Regions from separate parts of the Paenibacillus sp. FSL H7-0737 genome, predicted to be linked through region 2. Evidence: a T-box and tRNA genes for the amino acid it is inferred to sense, from the RefSeq annotation. Region 2 holds a T-box; the other holds one or more tRNA genes.

Region 1 (3,405 bases), 1.7 Mb from region 2:
GTGATGGGGAGCGAAAATTGTAGTAGCGAAGGTCATGATCTCACACTGCCAAGAAAAGCCTCTAGCCAGGAGAAGGTGCCCGTACCGCAAACCGACACAGGTAGGCGAGAAGAGAATTCTAAGGCGCGCGGAAGAACTCTCGTTAAGGAACTCGGCAAAATGACCCCGTAACTTCGGGAGAAGGGGTGCCCCGGTAGTGTGAATAGCACGAGGGGGCCGCAGTGAAAAGGCCCAAGCGACTGTTTAGCAAAAACACAGGTCTGTGCGAAGCCGCAAGGCGAAGTATACGGGCTGACGCCTGCCCGGTGCTGGAAGGTTAAGGGGAGTGGTTAGGGGTAACCCGAAGCTATGAACCGAAGCCCCAGTAAACGGCGGCCGTAACTATAACGGTCCTAAGGTAGCGAAATTCCTTGTCAGGTAAATTCTGACCCGCACGAATGGCGTAACGACTTGGGCGCTGTCTCAACGAGAGATCCGGTGAAATTTTAATACCTGTGAAGATGCAGGTTACCCGCGACAAGACGGAAAGACCCCATGGAGCTTTACTGCAGCTTGATATTGAATTTGGGTACGATCTGTACAGGATAGGTGGGAGCCGTAGAAATCGGAGCGCAAGCTTCGGTGGAGGCGCCGTTGGGATACCACCCTGATCGTATCTAGGTTCTAACCTAGTACCCTAATCGGGTACGGGGACCGTGTCAGGCGGGCAGTTTGACTGGGGCGGTCGCCTCCTAAAGAGTAACGGAGGCGTTCCAAGGTTCCCTCAGAATGGTTGGAAATCATTCGAAGAGTGCAAAGGCATAAGGGAGCTTGACTGCGAGACCTACAAGTCGAGCAGGGACGAAAGTCGGACTTAGTGATCCGGTGGTACCGCATGGAAGGGCCATCGCTCAACGGATAAAAGCTACCCTGGGGATAACAGGCTTATCTCCCCCAAGAGTCCACATCGACGGGGAGGTTTGGCACCTCGATGTCGGCTCATCGCATCCTGGGGCTGAAGTAGGTCCCAAGGGTTGGGCTGTTCGCCCATTAAAGCGGTACGCGAGCTGGGTTCAGAACGTCGTGAGACAGTTCGGTCCCTATCTGTCGTGGGCGCAGGAAATTTGAGAGGAGCTGTCCTTAGTACGAGAGGACCGGGATGGACGTACCGCTGGTGCACCAGTTGTTTCGCCAGAAGCATGGCTGGGTAGCTACGTACGGACGGGATAAGCGCTGAAAGCATCTAAGCGTGAAGCCCCCCTCAAGATGAGATTTCCCAATTAGTAAGACCCCTTGAAGACGACGAGGTAGATAGGTTGGAGGTGGAAGTGCAGTAATGCATGGAGCTGACCAATACTAATCGGTCGAGGGCTTATCCTATACTTAAGACGCAAATTCAATTCGGATTCAGTTTTCAGGGAGTCAAATTCCTGTTTGGATTGCTGTGGTACTGATATCGTTTGGAGAGATACCCAAGTGGCTATAAGGGGACCCTCTGCTAAGGGGTTAGACTGCGTAAGCGGTGCGTGGGTTCGAATCCCACTCTCTCCGCCATTTTCAATCCATAGCATTTCTAATTATTGTGGCGGTGTAGCTCAGCTGGCTAGAGCGTACGGTTCATACCCGTGAGGTCGGGGGTTCGATCCCCTTCGCCGCTACCATAATACCTGGAGGCTTAGCTCAGCTGGGAGAGCATCTGCCTTACAAGCAGAGGGTCGGGGGTTCGATCCCCTCAGCCTCCACCATTATTACTTTTTAAGAAATACTTTTTACACCGTGCCGGTGTAGCTCAACTGGTAGAGCAACTGACTTGTAATCAGTAGGTTGGGGGTTCAAGTCCTCTCGCCGGCACCATTATTATCAATGCGGAACCGTGGTGTAGTTGGCCTAACATGCCTGCCTGTCACGCAGGAGATCGCGAGTTCGAATCTCGTCGGTTCCGCCATTTTTTTCCACAAGACAAGGGTGGGAAGTATAATACTACCACTTTATTTTTATGTCAATTTAATATGGCTCGATAGCTCAGTCGGTAGAGCAGAGGACTGAAAATCCTCGTGTCGGCGGTTCGAATCCGTCTCGAGCCACTTTTCCCTGGGGGATTAGCGAAGTGGCCAAACGCATCAGACTGTAAATCTGCTCACGTACGTGTTCGGTGGTTCGAATCCATCATCCCCCACCATTTATGAGCCATTAGCTCAGTTGGTAGAGCACCTGACTTTTAATCAGGGTGTCGAAGGTTCGAGTCCTTCATGGCTCATCCCAAACAGAAAGTCATCACCTTATGGTGGTGGCTTTTTTTGTGTTTTATGGTTGTATTATAGTAGCGCGCTACTGTAGCGATTAACATAATATAAGAGAATATGCTAAAATAGGCGAAAAGAGCAAAAGTGGTGGAGCATGGTGACTATGGATAGTGAGACATTGCGGAAAAAATTAGAGCAGCTCACCGGAAAGAGAACCGGAATCAAGCAGTTAGGGAGGCAGCATTCAGCTTCTCTTTTTAGCATGGGATTAGAAGGACAGGATCAGCTGGTAATCCATGAGGGTCATCTCTGGGCACCTTTGTATGAGAGTGACGGACGTATAACCGCTGTCTGGGTAGAAATGGAGGGGCTCACTTCTCTGGAAGTACAACTGGTCAACTATGCAGTTCGAAATTTTGCTATTGCACTTAAAGCAACAGGGCTTCGAGAAGAAGGTGAAGTGGAGGCGCGGCAGCTTGGCGCTTGGTTGAACACGGAGCTAGAGCAAGAGAAGAATGACACTGAAATTCCCGATGAGATCACCCTAAAGGGACGTCTGTTCGGAGATATGATTCCATTCCTCCTTAGTAGTGAGATTGCCCATAGTCCACAGATCTCTTATCGTTCACTGATGAAATTACTGCGTAGCTATTTTGAGAACGAAATTCTGCTCATTCCCCTTCAAGAGAAGGAATGGTTAATTTTAGCTCGTAAAGAATTACTTACGGGCGGGGATGATAAGGATGATGAAGAAGAGAGTGTAGATGATCTTCTAGCACAGACTAGTATGGGGTTACATGAGCTGATAGCTAGTGAATGGGTAGGAGTATTCCATTTGGCAGTAGCTCCGGCTATAGTCCCTGTTAAGGGATTGACTGGATCTGTAGCTTTGCTCAGGGAGACGATTGTACTCGGTCGTATTTTTCAAGTAGGAGAGTATATTCATTTACCTTGGGAACTGCATTTGGAACGTCTGGTTAACAGCATTCCTGATGTACGCCGCAAACAGTTGCTTGGACAAATTGGTGACTACTCCTCTGTACTATCAGATAAAGAAATGCTGCTGACTTTGGAGACCTTTTTTGAGATGGACTGTAATGTAAGTGAAACCGCCAAGAAGTTGTATATCCATCGAAATACGCTGCTTTACCGTCTGGATAAGATAAAACAAGAGACCGGAGCA
Region 2 (3,405 bases):
TCATGTAGTAGATCGTCTTTTTTTCCTGTGGCTGTACTTTGTAGTTGCTGCTCGCATCATCAAGCGTTAATTCAAATACAGATCCTCCTGCAGATGCGAGGTATCCCTTAAGTCCAGGATCACTTAGCACTTTGGTTCCTTGATTGGTTAAGCTCACACCTACTTTGGCGTATACCTTACCGTTATATTTGTAAATTTGCAGACTTTCCGTTTTGGTTGTTAGGGGCTGATTATTCAAGGTTATCTTTTTACTTTGGCCTCTAGCGACCGCTTGTGAAAAAGCAACAGGCATGGTGAAGGTCCCCAGCTTTTTTTGATAATCGGTACTGCTGAAATCCCAACCGAATACTGAAATCTTCACTCCATTTAAAGATGTGGATTTACCAACGTTTGCGTAATAGGTTACGGATTGACTGCTTTTGGAGGGGATAGATTTGATGGTTGCACTGCTGGTTACTGGGCTTCCTTGGATAACGGTTCCTCCGGCAGTAGTTACTTTAGAGAAATAGTCCACAAGATTAATGCTGCTTCCGCTCCCATTGTTATAGCTGAGGGTGTATGTAAGAATATTGCCGCCATCCTGAGTCAAAAAGCCAACATCGGTCAGCTTCACACTAAAGTTACTCTTTAAAGCTATAGAGCCGAGTTTATCCAGAGTGGATACAGTGGTGGCAGTTGCTGTTTTGGTGGATGAAGTAGTCGTTGATGCCGCGTATGCTCCATACGCTGAAGCTTGACTCAGAACTGCTGCGCTAAGTATGATCACAGCTACTTTTGTTCTTCGTGCATGCATGTAATTCCCTCCCGGTATGAAAGTCCTTGTATTATGAAGGTGATTTATGATTGAGTACAACCATGCCTTCTTAATAATGGAAATTATCAAGCTCCGCTGAACGTTAGCTGAAAAAAAGTCCTCAAAATGGCTCTGAACCTTAAAGCCAGCTTAAAGGCAGATAAAAATTGCCCTAATTATGCTTGAACTTGTCAAAACGACAGATTTTGCATATAATAAACAGACATATCTCTTGCATAAAAGAGATACCTGACAATTAGATTGAATTGTGAAATGCAGTGATGGAGAAGAGTACACAGTGCCTGACTTACAGGGAGGAGACGCCGGTGATTGAGAGCGTTTCTAGGATACAGAGCTGTCGAAGTTCACTCCGGAGCAGTTCCTTGAATTCCTTAAGATTGCCTTGTAAGGAAGCGTAGGGGAAACCGGTCACAGACCGTTATTTCTGTATAAAGTGAGATAGGTATCTGTCCAGCCAAAAGAGGGAATGAAGCTCTTAAGGGGAACAGATCAGCTTGTCTAACAAGGGTGGTACCACGGTCTTTTCGTCCCTTACCGGGAGGAAAGGCCTTTTTTTGTTGAACTAGACAATGATTGAAGGGGGCTGTACACGGCCATGAAAGAGAAGTTGGAAGCATTGAAGGTTGAGGCGCTGGCTAAGTTGCAGGAGGTTATGGATCCACAGGTTTTGAATGACCTAAGAGTGAAATATCTCGGTAAAAAAGGCGAGCTTACAGAAGTTCTACGTGGTATGGGAGGACTTAGTGCTGAGGAGCGTCCGGTTATCGGGCAAGTAGCGAATCAGGTGCGTAGTGCCATTGAGGAGATTATTGGAGCGAAGCAAGAGGCTTTTCAACAGCAAGAGACTCAGCAACGTCTGCAGGCTGAAAAAGTAGACGTAACCCTGCCAGGTCGCCGCATGCAGCAAGGGGGCGTTCACCCGCTTAGCAGAGTGGTTCAGGAAATTGAGGATATTTTCATTGGTATGGGCTACCGTGTGGCTGAAGGTCCGGAAGTGGAGACCGATTATTATAACTTTGAAGCCCTAAATCTGCCTAAAAATCACCCGGCACGCGATATGCAGGATTCCTTTTATTTAACGGATGACCTGCTTATGCGTACTCAAACGTCTCCGGTACAAATTCGTACTATGCAGGCTATGAACGGTGAAGTTCCAGTTAAAATCATTTGCCCGGGTAAAGTATTCCGCCGCGATGATGACGATGCAACGCATTCCTTCCAGTTCCATCAAATTGAAGGTTTGGTTATCGGAAGCAACATTCGGATGAGTGATCTGAAAGGTACCTTGCAGCAATTCGTACAAGAGATGTTTGGCCCGAATACAGACATTCGTCTTCGTCCGAGCTTCTTCCCATTCACCGAGCCAAGCGTTGAAGTGGATGTAAGCTGCTTCAAATGTGGCGGCGATGGCTGCAGACTGTGCAAGCAAAGCGGATGGTTAGAAATCCTTGGCGCCGGCATGGTGCATCCAAATGTTCTGAAAATGGGTGGCTATGATCCTGCTAAGTATAGCGGCTTCGCATTTGGTATGGGTGTTGAGCGGATTGCTATGCTTAAATACGGCATAGATGACATCCGTCATTTCTATAACAACGATATGAGTTTTGTAAAGCAGTTCAAGGGCGTTTAGATTTTTGGTGGGCGAGCTGGCTGGCGGGTTAGGAGTAAGTAGCAATTGGGTTACTGATCTTGCTTAATAAAAGACTATTAATAGAAGGAACGGAGAGGAATTTTGGAACTGTAGAAGCGCCAGCGTTCGCCTTTATCCTCGGATTTCTACCGCGAGAAGCGGTTCTAATCAGGAAATCTGAGGATAACAGCGATCGGAAGTCCAATATTTTTCGTAGTGACTGCTATAAATAGGACGGGTATGAAGCTTTCATCGAGTAATCCTAAATTGTACTACTCCCACAGGAAGCAGATCGAACGGCAAGTAGATAAATACATCTGAAACATAAAGGAAGTGAGCGGACATGAAAGTATCAACCGGATGGTTGGCTGATTATACATCGATTGAAGGAGTAACCGCCGAAAAGCTAGCGGAGAAGATTACCGCTGCCGGCATTGAAATTGACGGAGTAGAGCGCCGCAATAAAGGGATTTCCGGCATCGTAACCGGCTATGTGAAATCGAAAGAAAAGCATCCTGATGCGGATAAGCTGAACGTATGTATCGTGGATGCAGGTCAAGGTGAAGATCTGCAAATCGTCTGTGGCGCAAAGAATGTAGCTGCGGGACAAACCGTTCCTGTAGCTCTTGTTGGCGCTAAGCTGCCAGGGCTGGATATCAAAAAAGCGAAGCTGCGCGGGGTATTATCACAAGGGATGATCTGCTCGGCTAAAGAATTGGGACTCAATGATAAATTGCTTCCTAAAGAGCAGCAAGAAGGAATTCTTGTACTTCCTGAAGGTACAGAGATCGGTCAAGATATTTCAAAGCTGCTGGGTCTAGATGATGAAATTCTGGAATTCGATCTGACTCCGAACCGTTCAGACTGCCTAAGCATGATTGGTGCTGCTTATGAAGTGAGCGCGATTCTTGGACGCGACATTAAATTGCCTGATCCTGCGAGTGAAATGATTGAGATCAGC

What was found. The T-box of region 2 lies ahead of pheS (phenylalanine--tRNA ligase subunit alpha). A T-box ahead of a tRNA ligase gene usually reads a tRNA of that ligase, here a tRNA-Phe.
Region 1: it encodes a tRNA-Phe, which carries the amino acid that the T-box ahead of pheS (phenylalanine--tRNA ligase subunit alpha) is inferred to sense. The anticodon was not compared.

What each region holds. Positions count from the first base shown of each region.
Region 1 is NZ_CP009279.1:152,902-156,306, forward strand. It holds rRNA gene H70737_RS00720 (23S ribosomal RNA) at 1-1,359, shown strand, start outside; tRNA gene H70737_RS00725 (tRNA-Ser) at 1,442-1,533, shown strand; tRNA gene H70737_RS00730 (tRNA-Met) at 1,564-1,640, shown strand; tRNA gene H70737_RS00735 (tRNA-Val) at 1,649-1,724, shown strand; tRNA gene H70737_RS00740 (tRNA-Thr) at 1,758-1,833, shown strand; tRNA gene H70737_RS00745 (tRNA-Asp) at 1,847-1,924, shown strand; tRNA gene H70737_RS00750 (tRNA-Phe) at 1,991-2,063, shown strand; tRNA gene H70737_RS00755 (tRNA-Tyr) at 2,073-2,158, shown strand; tRNA gene H70737_RS00760 (tRNA-Lys) at 2,164-2,236, shown strand; gene H70737_RS00765 (PucR family transcriptional regulator) at 2,386-3,405, shown strand, end outside.
Region 2 is NZ_CP009279.1:1,819,909-1,823,313, forward strand. It holds gene H70737_RS07885 (hypothetical protein) at 1-793, opposite strand, end outside; T-box leader at 1,063-1,349, shown strand; gene pheS (phenylalanine--tRNA ligase subunit alpha) at 1,410-2,444, shown strand; gene pheT (phenylalanine--tRNA ligase subunit beta) at 2,788-3,405, shown strand, end outside.